DNA from 2 places in the Streptomyces sp. C11-1 genome. Region 1 is predicted to be linked to the other one. Evidence: riboswitches for the same ligand, from Rfam matches in the RefSeq annotation. Region 1 holds a riboswitch; the other holds the start of a gene.
The links. A riboswitch is a leader RNA that binds a small molecule or an ion and turns the genes downstream of it on or off. The one in region 1 is predicted to bind cobalamin.

Region 1 (7,161 bases):
GGGCGGGCGGGGAGGGTCACGGAGGGCGGACCCGCACCCTCCGTGACCCTCCCCCGGCCACGGGCCCGGCCCGCCGTCCGTGCCCGCGCCCGTGGCTCCCTCAGGCGCCCGCCTCGTCCAGTCGGCGCCGCTGCTCCGGGTCGAGGGTGAGGTCGAGCGCCCCCATGGCCTCCTCCACCTGCTCGACCCGGCTCGCCCCGACGACGGGCAGTACGGACGGTTCGCCGTCGAGGAGCCAGGCCAGCACCACCTGATTGACGCTCGCGCCGAGCTCTCCGGCGACCTCGCGCAGCGCCGCGAGCCTCGGGGCGGTGCCGGGGTGGTCGTACGCGGCGGGTATCCCCACCTCGGGGCGGGTGTAGCCGCCGGAGAGCAGCGCGCTGTACGCCCACAGCGTGAGGTCGCCCCCGTTTCGCGCGAAGTCGAGGATCTCCCGGGTGACATGGACGTGTCCCGACGAGGGGAGGGCCTTGTCGAAGCGGGGCTGGAGGTAGGAGTGTCGGTACTGGAGGTGGGTGTAGCGCGGGCGCTCTCCGGCGAGGGCGCGGGCGCGCTCGACGCGCCAGACGGCGTGGTTGCTGACGCCGAGTTCGGCGGCCTTCCCCTCGTCGACGAGGTCGGCCAGGGCCGCGACGGTCTCGCCGAGCGGGACCGTGCGGTCCTCCAGGTGGGCCCAGAAGACGTCGACCCGGTCGACGCCGAGCCGGCGCAGGCTGCCCTCCAGGGCGCTCCTGACCGCCTTCTCGGAGAGCCCCTCGACGTCCGGGGAGCCGGGGGCGGCGGGCCTGCCGCCGCACTTGGTGGAGAGGACCAGGCCGTCGCGGCCGCCGCGCGCGGCGAGCCAGCGGCCGACGGTCTCCTCGCTCTCGTCCCCGGTGCCCCCTTCGGCCCAGTACGCGTAGTTGTTGGCGGTGTCGATCACGGTGCCGCCCAGTTCGGTGAAGCGGTCGAGCACGGCGAACGAGGTGGCCTCGTCGACGGTCGTACCGAACGGCAGGGCGCCGAGTATGAGGGTGCGCTGCGGGATCGCCATGGATACAGTCCTTCTCGGAGGCACTTGGACTAGACCATCTTGGATCATTCGCGCGTGCGGCGCAGGCGTTTGACCGGTCAACCCCTGTCCGACGCAGGGGATTTCAAGCTGCCCCACAGGAGGTTCAATTGGTCTAGACCTACAATCGGCGGCGGCCTGCCAACACGGCCGGCCGCACGTCGGCACGGACAGTCAACGGCACGATGGGGTTCACCAGGGGGAGATCGCCTTGCTGGAGGCGCTGGGAATAGCACAGTCCGCCGAGATCGTCTATCGGCTCATGCTCGAACGGCCCGATTACGGGGTGGCGGACATGGCCCGCCGACTCGGCTGGACCGAGCAACGGGTCCGCGAGGAACTGGGCCGGCTCACAGAGGCGCGACTCATCTCCATGGAGGACGATTCCGGGGAGATCCTGCCGTTCGATCCCGAAGTCGGGTTCTCCTTCCTCCTCTCGCGCGCCGAGGGCGAACTGAGCCGCCGTCGCCGCCAGGTCGAACGCGCCGAGCGGGCGGTGGCCGACATCCTCGCCGCGCGCCCCGACCGCTCCGCCCGCCACGACGTGGTGCACCGGGTGGTGGGCCTGGAGACCGTCCGCCGGCGCCTGGAGGACCTCGCCGCGAACGCCCGCACCGAATGCCTCTCCCTGCTCCCGGGCGGGGCGCAGCTGCCCGACACGATGGACGCGAGCCAGCCGCTCGACCAACTCTGCCTGGAACGCGGGGTGCGGATACGCTCGATCTACCAGGACAGCTTTCGCAACGACCCCCCGACCGTCGACTACGTCCGCTGGTACTGCGACCTCGGCGGCGAGGCGCGGACCGTGCCCGTGGTCCCCATGCTCATGGTGATCGTCGACCGTGAGGCCGCGCTCGTCCCGGTCGACCCGGAGGAGGGGCGCGCCGGCGCCCTCGAAGTCCGCAGCCCCGGCCTCGTGCACGCACTCGTGGTCCTCTTCGACCAGCTCTGGGACACGGGCACCCCCTTCGGCGAGGCACCGCGTCGCGACGAGCACGACCTCTCCCCGCGGGAGCGGGAGTTGCTCATGCTGCTCGGCATCGGCTGCACCGACGACCTCGCCGCCCGGCGGCTCGGGATCTCCCTGCGGACCGTACGCCGGATGAGCTCGGAGCTGCGGGACCGGCTCGGCGCGCGCAGCCGGTTCGAAGCGGGGGTGCGGGCCGTCAAGGAGGGGTGGCTCTGACCTGCGATGGTCGCCCCGTTGCCGTACCGATATGCGGACGGGGGGTTACGCACGGCGGTCACAGGATCTAGATTTCGCGCACGTTGAGCCAGTGATCGCGCGAGGGGACGGATCGTCATGCCGCAAACGCCCACACCAGCCCCGCCGGAACAGAGGCAGCGGACCTTGTCCCCGAAGTCCGTCGCCATCTGGGTCTCGGTCGCCCTGGTCGGCGGCATCGGATGGGCCGTCCTCGCACTCTCGCGGGGCGAGGAGGTCTCCGCCGCCTGGATGCTGGCGGCGGCCCTGGGCTCGTACGCCATCGCCTACCGCTTCTACTCCCGGTTCATCGCCAACCGGGTACTGCGGGCCGACAAGAACCGCGCGACCCCCGCCGAACGGCTCGACAACGGTGTCGACTTCCATCCCACCGACCGCCGGGTCCTCTTCGGCCACCACTTCGCCGCCATCGCGGGCGCCGGGCCGCTGGTCGGTCCCGTACTCGCGGCGCAGATGGGCTACTTGCCCGGCACGATCTGGCTCGTCGTCGGCGTCATCTTCGCCGGTGCCGTCCAGGACATGGTGACGCTCTTCTTCTCCACCCGCCGCAACGGCCGTTCGCTCGGCCAGATGGCGCGCGACGAGATCGGCCCGGTCGGCGGGATCGCCGCCCTGGTCGCGGTGTTCATCATCATGATCATCCTGCTCGCGGTTCTCGCGCTGGTCATCGTGAACGCGCTCGCCCACTCGCCCTGGGGCGTCTTCTCCATCGGCATGACGATCCCGATCGCGCTCTTCATGGGCGTCTATCTGCGGATCCTGCGCCCCGGCAAGGTCAGCGAGGTCTCGCTCATCGGCGTCGCGCTGCTGCTGCTCGCGATCGTCGCGGGCGGCTGGGTGGCCGAGTCGTCCTGGGCGGACTTCTTCACGCTGGAACCGGGCACGCTGGTCGTCTGGATGATCGTGTACGGGTTCCTCGCCTCCGTGCTGCCCGTGTGGCTGCTGCTGGCGCCGCGCGACTACCTCTCCACCTTCATGAAGGTCGGCACGATCGCCCTGCTGGCCCTCGGTGTGGTGATAGCGCTGCCCACCCTGAAGATGCCCGCGGTCACCGAGTTCGCGAGCAGCGGCTCGGGGCCCGTCTTCGCGGGCTCGATGTTCCCGTTCGTCTTCATCACCATCGCCTGCGGCGCGCTCTCCGGCTTCCACTCCCTGGTCTCCTCGGGCACCACCCCGAAGATGGTCCAGAAGGAGACCCAGATCCGGATGATCGGCTACGGCGCGATGCTGACCGAGTCGTTCGTGGCGATCATGGCGATGATCGCCGCCTGCATCATCGACCCCGGTCTGTACTTCGCCATCAACGCACCGGCCGGTGTGATCGGTGACAGCGTCCAGGCCGCCTCCGAGGCCGTGGCCGGCTTCGGCTTCTCCATCTCCCCCGAGGCGCTGGCCCAGGCGGCCAAGGACGTCGAGGAACAGAGTCTGCTGTCCCGGACCGGTGGCGCACCGACGTTCGCGCTCGGCATGGCGGAGATCTTCTCCGCGGTGATCGGCGGTACCGCCATGAAGGCGTTCTGGTACCACTTCGCCATCATGTTCGAAGCGTTGTTCATCCTCACCACCGTCGACGCGGGCACCCGCGTGGGGCGCTTCATGCTCCAGGACATGCTGGGCAACGTCTACAAGCCGTTCCGCGAGGTCAGCTGGAAGCCGGGCGTGTGGTTCGCCAGCGCCGTCGTCGTAGGCGGATGGGGCTACTTCCTCTGGGTCGGTGTGCACGACCCGCTGGGCGGCATCAACCAGCTCTTCCCGCTGTTCGGCATCGCCAATCAGCTGCTGGCCGCGGTCGCGCTGGCCGTCTGCACCACGCTGCTGGTGAAGTCCGGCCGACTGAAGTGGGCCTGGGTGACCGCGGTGCCCCTGGCCTGGGACGTGGCGGTCACGCTCACCGCGAGCTGGCAGAAGATCTTCTCCGAGGACGTGAAGATCGGGTTCTTCGCCCAGCGCGACAAGTACCAGGCGGGCATCGACGCCGGTGAGGTGCTGGCCCCCGCGAAGAACATGGAGGAGATGCGGACCGTCGTCACCAACTCCACGGTCGACGGGGTGCTGTGCGCGCTCTTCGCGGTCCTCATCATCGTGGTCCTCGTGGACGCCGGACGGGTCTGCTTCAACGCCATCCGCGACCCGGAGAGCGTCAAGCTCCACGAGGCGCCGTTCGTCCAGTCCAGGCTGGTCGCCCCGGCGTCGATCCTCGCGACCAAGGAGGAGAAGGCCGAGCTGGTCGCGGCGGGCGTCGGCCCCGAGGGCGGCATCCGCGTGGAGGACGGCGGTACGGACCTGCCGAAGGCCCGGACATGAGTGTGCGGGACGTCCGCCGGATCGCCGGCCGCATCCGCTGGTACGTGCGCGAGCTGACCGGCGAGTCGGCCTACGACCGTTACGTGGCGCACGCGCGGGCGCACGATCCGGACACACCGGTCATGACCCGCCGCGTCTTCGAGCACAGCCGCACCGACGCCCGCGAGGCGGACCCCCGCGAGGGCTTCCGCTGCTGCTGAGCGCCACCGGTCCCGCGGGGCCGCCGCACCCCGCCCAGGGGCGCGGCGGCCCCTTTTCGCGCCCTCGTACAGGCCCGTCCGCTCCGGGCCGAACCGGAGAAAAGTCGGGCGAAGAATCCACACCGCCTCGGAAAAGTTATGTCGGCCGACACAACATGTGGGGGCTACCTCATCAGGCGGCCCCCACATGTATGCTCGACCTCGCTGTCGTCGCAGGGGAATCCGGTGCGAATCCGGAACTGTCCCGCAACGGTGTGATCAGTGTGCTTTTGCACACCTGAAGTCCGAAGACCTGTCGACAGTGCGTCCGGATCGACCGAACCGGATGCCAGACGTCCGGGCCTCGCGGATAGGCCGGTGGACGCCGTCAGCAGTGCTGCCCTGACCCGGGCTTCGCGCTGCCCGGCTTCCCCGCCTGCTGCCGGCCCCCAGCCGAGCGAGGGAAAGCCCAGTGACCATCGCGCCCGCCGATCCGGTTTCAGCCACCGAATCCGCAGTGTCCACCACGTCCGGAGACGCCTCGAACGACGGACCCGGGACCGCCCTGCTGCGGACCCTGACCGACCTCACCGTCGATCTGCCCGACACCGACCCCGGACGGGTCGCCGCTGCCGCGTTGCGCGGGCGCAACGCCCGCTCCGACGAGGCCGAGCTGCGCTCGCTGGCCACCGAGGCCGCCGCGGGGCTGATCTCCGAGGACCCCGCGTACTCCAAGCTCGCCGCCCGGCTGCTGACCCGCACGATCGCCGACGAGGCCGCGAGCCAGGGCGCCACGTCCTTCTCCGCCTCGGTCGCCGTCGGCCACCGCGAGGGCCTGATCGCGGACCGCACGACCGCCTTCGTCGAGCTGCACGCGAAGGCGCTGGACGAGCTGGTCGAGCGGACGCTGTCCGAGGGCGCGGACGACCGTTTCGGCTACTTCGGTCTCCGTACGCTGCACAGCCGCTACCTGCTGCGCCACCCGCACACCCGCCAGGTCATCGAGACCCCGCAGCACTTCATGCTGCGCGTGGCCGCGGGCCTGGCCGAGGACGAGTCGGTGCGGGCGCTGGACGAGGTCGCCGCGCTCTACGGGCTGATGAGCAGGCTGGACTACCTCCCCTCCTCCCCCACGCTCTTCAACTCCGGTACCCGGCACCCGCAGATGTCCTCCTGCTATCTGCTGGACTCCCCCAAGGACGAGCTGGACTCGATCTACGACCGCTACCACCAGGTGGCGCGGCTCTCCAAGCACGCGGGCGGCATCGGTCTGTCCTACTCCCGCATCCGCGCCCGGGGTTCGCTGATCCGGGGCACCAACGGGCACTCCAACGGCATCGTGCCGTTCCTCAAGACGCTGGACGCCTCGGTGGCGGCGGTGAACCAGGGCGGTCGGCGCAAGGGCGCTGCGGCGGTCTACCTGGAGACCTGGCACGCGGACATCGAGGAGTTCCTCGAACTCCGCGACAACACGGGCGAGGACCAGCGGCGTACGCACAACCTGAACCTGGCGCACTGGATCCCGGACGAGTTCATGCGCCGCGTCGACGCCGACACCGAGTGGTCGCTCTTCTCCCCCGCCGACGTGCCCGAGCTGGTCGACCTGTGGGGCGACGAGTTCGACGCGGCCTACCGCGCGGCCGAGGCCAGGGGGCTGGCCCGCAAGACGATGCCCGCGCGTGAGCTGTACGGCCGGATGATGCGTACCCTCGCGCAGACCGGCCAGGGCTGGATGACGTTCAAGGACGCCTCCAACCGGACCGCGAACCAGACCGCCGAGCCGGGCCGGGTCGTCCACTCCTCGAACCTGTGCACCGAGATCCTTGAGGTCACCAACGACGGCGAGACGGCCGTCTGCAACCTGGGCTCGGTCAACCTCGGCGCCTTCGTGGCGAACGGCTCGATCGACTGGGACCGGCTGGATGCCACCGTGCGCACCGCCGTGACCTTCCTGGACCGGGTCGTCGACATCAACTTCTACCCGACCGAGCAGGCCGGGCGCTCCAACTCCCGCTGGCGGCCGGTCGGTCTGGGCGCCATGGGCCTCCAGGACGTCTTCTTCCAGCTGCGTCTGCCCTTCGACTCGCCCGAGGCCCGCGCGCTCTCCACGAAGATCTCCGAGCGGATCATGCTGGCGGCGTACGAGGCGTCCTGCGACCTGGCCGAGCGGTCGGGCCCGCTGCCCGCCTGGTCCGAGACGCGTGCCGCGCGCGGTGTGCTGCACCCCGACCACTACGACACCGAGCTGAACTGGCCGGAGCGCTGGGACGCCCTGCGCGCCCGGGTCGCGAAGACCGGTATGCGCAACTCGCTGCTGCTCGCCATCGCGCCGACCGCCACGATCGCCTCGATCGCCGGTGTGTACGAGTGCATCGAGCCGCAGGTCTCCAACCTGTTCAAGC
Region 2 (7,161 bases), 3.9 Mb from region 1:
CTCGGACGCCCCGACGGGCAGCTCGACGGTCCGCGCCGGGCGCGACACACCGGGGGCATCCGCGTGCGGCCCATCGGGGCACGCCGGATCGGGGGCCACCGGATCACAGGAGAACCGGCACCCCGGTACGACGGAGACCTCGGGCATGAGGGCGGCCAGCGCCCGGACGGCGGTGGACTTGGCGGTCCCCTTCTCGCCCCGCACGAGCACCCCGCCGACGGCCGGACTGACGGCGTTGAGCAACAGCCCGAGCCGCAGGTCGTCCTGCCCGACGATCGCGGTGAAGGGATACGGCGTACTCACTTGGCCTCCTCGTTGACATGCTCTTCAGCTTTGACGTGAGCGGTCACTACAAGCCCCTCCGGCGATCGAGGAGCGGGGTCCGGGGCAGCGCTCCGGCTCTCCGACGACGTACCCGCCCCCAACGGCGGCGCCCCCGGCGGCACGAACGGCAACCCGGCCGGCGCCCCGCCCTCGATGAGCCGCCACAGCGCGTCCGTATCCGCATGCTCCTCCACCAGATCCCCCAGCCGGTCCAACTGCTCCTCCCGCAACACCCCGAAACTCGTGTCCGGCGCAGGAACGAACCGTCGCCCGGCGGCCCGGGCCACCTCCGCCAGGAACCGCCGCCGGAACGCGTCGCTCTCCAGCGACCCGTGCCAGTGCGTCCCCCACACCGCACCCACCCGGCACCCGTCCAGGAACGGTTCCCCGCCCCGCACATCGGCCACCCCGTGGTGGATCTCGTACCCTTCCACCACCTCACCCAGCGCCGAACCCACCGGCCGCGCCAGCGTCTTGGCCCGGTCGAAGCGGACGGTCACCGGCAGCAGCCCCAGCCCGTCCACGACCCCCGCCCGCGACTCCACCTCGTCCTCGATCCGCTCACCGAGCACCTGGAACCCGCCGCAGATCCCCAGCACCGGCCGGCCCTCCGCCGCCCGCCGCACCAGCGCGTCCGCGAGACCCCGCTCGCGCAGCCAGGCCAGCGCCTTCACCGTGCCCCGCGTCCCGGGCACGACCACCAGGTCCGCGTCGGCCAGCTCCTCGGCCCGGTCCACGAACCGCACCACGACGCCCGGTTCGGCGGCCAGCGCGTCCACGTCCGTGAAGTTCGACATCAACGGCACCGCGCACACCGCGACCCGCAACACGTCCTCACCGTGCGGGGGAGCCACGACCGACTCCCGTACCGCACCCCGCAGGGACACCCGCAGGCCGTCCTCCTCGTCGATGCCGAGTCCGTGGGCGTACGGCAGAACTCCGTACGTCCGTCGCCCGGTCAGCCCGTACAGCATGTCCAGCCCCGGTTCCAGCAGCGAGACATCGCCCCGGAACTTGTTCACCAGGTAGCCCGCGACCAGCGACTGGTCCTCGGCGCCGAGCAGCGCCGTCGTCCCGAAGAACGAGGCGAAGACCCCGCCCCGGTCGATGTCCCCGACCACCAGCACGGGGAAGCGGGCCGCCCGCGCGATGCCCATGTTCACGATGTCGGTCCGGCGGAGGTTGATCTCGGCCGGCGAACCGGCCCCTTCGCAGATCACCGCGTCATAGGCCGACCGCAGCTGCTCCAGGCAGTCCGTGACCGTCCCGAGCAGCGCCTCCTGACGCCCCCCGTGGTAGCCCCGGGCGCTCATCTCACCGACCGGCCTGCCCATCAGGACCACCTGGCTGGACCGGTCGCCGCCCGGCTTCAGCAGCACCGGGTTCATCAGGGCGGTCGGCTCCACCCGGGCCGCCTGCGCCTGCATCGCCTGGGCGCGCCCGATCTCCGCGCCCTCGCGGGTCACGAAGGAGTTGAGGGACATGTTCTGCGCCTTGAACGGCGCGACCTTCACGCCCCGGCGCACCAGCCAGCGGCAGATGCCCGCCGTGACGACGCTCTTGCCCGCGTCCGATGTGGTCCCCGCGACCAGCAGCCCACCACTCATGCCCGCTCCCGTTCCCGTACCGCGTTCCGTGCCGGACCGTTCATGACCGCCCCCGCCTTCGTCCCGCAGCCGACCGCCCGGCGGCCCGCCCCGCGACCATCCGCGCCGCCACGCACACACCCAGGGCCAGCGCACTCACCCGGCGCGACAGCCGCACCGCGCGTTCGATGTCGTCGCCGCGCACGTCCCGGCCGGACTCCCCGTTCAGTACGGGCCGGTGCTCCACGCGCCCCGCGTACGCCAGCGTTCCCCCCAGTCGTACGCCGAGCGCCCCCGCGAACGCGGCCTCCACCGGTCCCGCGTTCGGGCTCGGGTGGCGCCCCGCGTCCGCCTTCCAGGCGCGTACGGCCTCGGACGGCCGCCCGCCCGCCACCACGGCCAGCGCGGCCGTCAGCCGGGCGCCGGGCCACCCAGCGAGGTCGTCCAGGCGAGCCGAGGCCCATCCGTAACGGCGGTGGCGGGGCGACTTGTGGCCGACCATCGCGTCGAGCGTGTTCACGGCCCGGAAGCCGACGAGTCCGGGCACCCCGCCGACGGCGCCCCACACGAGCGCGCCGACGACGGCGTCCGAGGTGTTCTCGGCGACCGATTCCACGACGGCGCGGGCGATCCCAGGCCCGTCCAGGGAGTGCGGGTCGCGCCCGCACAGATGCGGCAGCCGTTCCCGGGCGACCTCAAGGTCCCCGGCGGCCAGCGCGCCCCCGATGGCGCGGGCCTCCCGGCCCAGCGACGTACCGCCGACGACCGACCAGGTGGCGGCGGCGGTCAGCGCGACGGCGAGCGCGGGGCGCTCCCGTACCGCACGGGCGGCCAGCGCGGCGGCCCCCACGGCGCCTCCGGCGCACATGAGGGTGTGCAGCGCGCCCCGGCCCCGGTCGTCACGCCACAGCAGGGACTCCACCCGCGCGGCGGCCCGGCCGAACCCGGCGACGGGGTGGCCCCGCCGGGGGTCGCCGAAGAGCGCGTCGGCGACCATTCCGGCCGTGGCGCCGTACGCGAAGAGGCGATCGGCACGCACGGCTCAGCCCGTCGTGGGTCGGGGCGTTCCGGAGTGAGGGGGCACTGGATGCGGCGCACGGCGGCCGGACATGGCATAGGTCCTTAACTCAGGGTCCGCGCCCTGGTTCGACGAGAGCGGCGACGAGAGTCTCCTGGCTCCCGGATCCGCAGCTCCCCCGGCCTTCCAGCCCGTGCGCGACGGGCCGTGACATCCGGTGTCCCGACAGGTCGTGACGTCCGGTGTGGGGGAGTGCTCCCCGGTGACAGTGGCGGGACCGCGCCGGATTCGCACCGGCTTCCTCTGCTGTCGCCGTGAATGGCTCCGGCAGTCCACCACGCTGCGAGAACAGCCGTCAACTTGCTGTTGACCTGCGGAGGCCAGGTGTGCGCAGACGCACATCGGGCCGGACACACACGAGGTGTGTCCGGCCCGATGAGGGGTGCCGTGGGACGCGTCAGGCGACGATCAGATAGATCCCGTACGAGACCGCCGCCGCGCACGCCGCGAAGCAGGCGTACGCGCTGGTGCGCGCCAGCGCGGCGGTACCGCCGGAGGCACCGCTCCCGGAGCCGCTGCCGCCGGCCGGGGCCGACAGCTTGGAGAGGGCGACGATGCCCAGGGTGAAGACGCCGACCAGCGCGACGGTGATCACGAGACTGACACCGAAGACGGAGGCGAGAGCTGCCCAGTCGATTTTCATACGGATCTGTCCTTACACCGTGGCCGCGGGGCGGGGCGTGTCGTCGGGTGCCGCGGCCGGGGCCGGGATGGTGGTCGAGAGGTCGGAGACCGGTGCGCCCGCGGGGGGCGGGGAGACCGCGGCGATGGCGGTGGTGACGACGCCCTGCGGCTCGTTCGCCGCCGCTTCCTCGGTGTCGTTGACGTTGGTGTGGTCGACCGGCTGGCGGCGCGAGGCCAGCCAGATGGCGAAGGAGCCGCCGACCAGGATGGCCGCGGTGACGGCGACACCCCAGGGGCCCTGCTTGGTGAGGAACTCGGCACCCGCGCCGACCAGACCCGCGGCCGGGAGCGTGAGGCCCCAGGCGACGAACATCCGGGTGGCGGTGGACCAGCGGACCACGCCGCCCTTGCGGCCGAGGCCCGCGCCCATCACGGCACCCGAGCAGGACTGGGTGGTGGAGAGCGAGAAGCCGAGGTGCGAGGAGGCCAGGATGACGGTCGCCGCGCTGGTCTGGGCGGCGAAGCCCTGCGGCGGCTGGAGGTCGGTCAGGCCCTTGCCCATGGTGCGGATGATGCGCCAGCCGCCGAGGTAGGTGCCGAGCGCGATGGCGACACCGGCGGAGACGATGACCCACATCGGCGGGTTGGAGCCGGGGGCGAGGACGCCGCCGGTCACCAGGGCCAGGGTGATGATGCCCATCGTCTTCTGGGCGTCGTTGGTGCCGTGGGCGAGCGAGACGAGACCGGCCGAGGCGATCTGCCCGGTCCGGTAGCCCTTGGCCGTCGACTTGAGCTGGTTCGGGTCGGTGACGTTCCGGTTGATCCGGTACGTCAGCCGCGTGGCCAGCATCGCTGCGAGACCGGCGACGAGCGGAGCGGCGATCGCGGGCAGCAGCACCTTGGTGACGACGGTGCCGCCGTTGATCGAGGACCAGCCGGCCGACATGACCGCGGCGCCGATCAGACCGCCGAACAGGGCGTGGGAGGAGCTGGAGGGCAGGCCGACCAGCCAGGTCAGGAGATTCCACAGGATGGCGCCGACGAGCGCCGCGAAGATGACCTCGGTTCTGATGCCGTCTTCGTTGACGATCCCGCCGGAGATCGTCTTGGCGACCTCCACCGACAGGAAGGCGCCGATCAGGTTGAGAACGGCGGACATCGCCACCGCTGTCTTGGGCTTCATCGCGCCGGTCGAGATGGTGGTCGCCATCGCGTTGGCGGTGTCGTGGAAACCGTTCGTGAAATCGAACACGAGAGCTGTTACGACCACAATCGCAAGCAGCAGCGTGATGTGTTCCATTTACCCAGGCAATCGTTCGGCGTCAGTGGCTCGTGGACCGTAGGCAACCTGGGTGAACGGAAGATGAACTGAGCAGGGCGCTGTGGTGACCCCAACCAGGGGCGACTGATTCCGCTTGTGTGCGGGAGGGGCGGTGGGAGTCCCCTGGGGCGCCGTCTGGTCTGCCCTTTACCGCTCGTTGGTGAAGTTTTTGGCGGGCGTTTCCGGCCCCGGAAGAGATCCCGGTCACGTGGGGCACGACGTTCCGGTTTCCGTCTCCCGCCCCTACGCTCGCCCCATGAGCGAGCAGCAGCCGGAATCCGTCGCCCGGGTCTGGGAGGAGGTGGTCGCGACCGCCCGCCGCAGCGCCGCGGACGGCCTCGTAGTCGGCACCTCGGGCAATGTGTCCGCCCGTGCCGGAGACCTGGTCCTGGTGACGCCCAGCGGGGTGCCCTACGACCGGCTCGGCCCCCGTGACACGGTCGGCGTCGACCTCGACGGCCGCCAAGTCATCGGGGACCTCCGGCCGACCAGCGAACTCCCCCTCCACCTCGCGGTCTACCGCGAGACCGGCGCCGCCGCCGTGGTCCACACCCACGCGGTGCACGCCACCGCCGTCTCCACGCTGCTGCCCGAGGTGCCGCTCGTGCACTACGCGGCCGCCATCCTCGGCGGTCCCGTCCGCACAGCCCCCTACGCCCGCTACGGCACCCCGGAGCTGGCCGACGCCATGCTCGCCGCCCTGCGCGACCGCACCGGCTGCCTCCTGGCCAACCACGGCACCGTCACCTACGGCGACACCCTCGACCAGGCCTACGAGCGCACGGCCCAGCTGGAGTGGCTGTGCCGGCTCTGGCTCACGGCCGACTCCGTACCGGGCCGGACCCCGGCCCTGCTCAGCGAGGCCCAGCTCGCCGAGGTGACCGAGGCGCTCAGGACCTACGGCCAGCCGGGCTGATCCGGAGCGCCCGGGCGCGGGGAGGGGCGCGGGGCGCGGGCGGACCCGGGGCGCGGGCCCCGCACGGCTCGTGCCCGCCCCGCACGGCCCCCGCCCGCTGGCACCCCGCCGTTCGCCCCCCGACACTGGAGCCGTGCGCCCGGCAACTGCGACGGCAACGGCCGTCACCACGATCCTCGGCGCCGGTGCGGCAGCGGTCGCGGCCGGCCGGTACGCCAGCGACGCCGCCCTCAAGGCGGCCCCCGGGCGGTCCCTGCCCGCCGACCGCAGACTCACCGTGCACGCCACCGCGGCCGGACAGGTCACCCTCACCCGCTCCTTCTCCGCGCTCCGGCCCGGTACGTACGGGCTGGCAGGCCCCGATGTCCACGCGGTGGTCGGGCCCGTCGTCGAAGGGGCCTCCGCCGCCGCCGACACCGTCGTGCGCAGGCTGGAGCGGGTCATCCACGGCCTCCTCGAACCGGGCGCGAAGGTCCGGCTCACGACCGAGCTGTACGACGGGGACCCGGGCAGCGACCTCGGCCTCGACCACCGGGAGGTGGAGATCCCCGGCGAGCTCGGAACGCTGCCTGCCTGGTACGTGCCCGGCGCACGCCGCACCTGGGTCATCACCGTGCACGGCCTCGGCACCACCCGGGCCCACCCCATGAACCTGATGGGCTTCCTCCACCGGCACCGCTTCCCCGTGCTCGACCTCGCCTACCGGGGAGACCCCGGAGCCCCCCGCTCCGCCGACGGCCTCAGCCACTTCGGCGCCTCCGAGTGGCGCGACGTCGACGCGGCCCTGCGCCACGCGTTGCGCTACGGGGCCGCGAACGTGATCCTGCACGGCTGGTCCACCGGCGCGACGATGGCCCTGCTCGCCGCGGTCGAATCCCCGCTCCGCGACCGGATCAGCGGCCTCGTCCTCGACTCCCCGGTGCTCGACTGGCCGGTCACCCTGCGCGCCCTGGCCGCGGCCCGCGGCGTCCCGGCCGCTCTGCTGCCGCTGGCGGTCCGCGCCGCCCAGGGCCGGACCGGGATGAGCGGCGCCCCGCTGCTGGACACCTCGGTGCCCGACGCGCTGCGCACCCCGACCCTGATCCTGCACGGGCCCGACGACTCGATCGCCCCCTGGGGGCCCTCCCGTGAACTCGTCGCCCGCCGTCCGGACCTGGTCAGCCTCCACGCCGTGGCGCAGGCTCCGCACGCGGCGATGTGGAACGCGGACCCGGCCCGCTACGAGGAGACCCTGCGCCGCTTCCTCACGCCCCTGATGTGAGCCGATGCGGTGATCGGCCCCCCTGTCGGCGGTACCGGCGAGGCCTTGCGT

Region 2: it holds a riboswitch for cobalamin, as region 1 does, so the genes downstream of both, RI138_RS05695 (cobalamin biosynthesis protein) here and RI138_RS23130 (ribonucleoside-diphosphate reductase subunit alpha) in region 1, are expected to answer to the same signal.

What each region holds. Positions count from the first base shown of each region.
Region 1 covers NZ_CP134500.1:5,184,768-5,191,928, reverse strand. Annotated here, with positions in the region: gene RI138_RS23150 (aldo/keto reductase) at 101-1,033, opposite strand; gene RI138_RS23145 (helix-turn-helix transcriptional regulator) at 1,263-2,237, shown strand; gene RI138_RS23140 (carbon starvation CstA family protein) at 2,355-4,580, shown strand; gene RI138_RS23135 (YbdD/YjiX family protein) at 4,577-4,780, shown strand; cobalamin riboswitch at 4,972-5,094, shown strand; gene RI138_RS23130 (ribonucleoside-diphosphate reductase subunit alpha) at 5,232-7,161, shown strand, end outside.
Region 2 covers NZ_CP134500.1:1,296,554-1,303,714, reverse strand. Annotated here, with positions in the region: gene RI138_RS05705 (putative cobaltochelatase) at 1-303, opposite strand, end outside; gene RI138_RS05700 (cobyric acid synthase) at 300-1,931, opposite strand; gene RI138_RS05695 (cobalamin biosynthesis protein) at 1,972-2,949, opposite strand; cobalamin riboswitch at 3,077-3,231, opposite strand; gene RI138_RS05690 (hypothetical protein) at 3,386-3,631, opposite strand; gene RI138_RS05685 (inorganic phosphate transporter) at 3,644-4,912, opposite strand; gene RI138_RS05680 (class II aldolase/adducin family protein) at 5,190-5,849, shown strand; gene RI138_RS05675 (alpha/beta hydrolase) at 5,983-7,110, shown strand.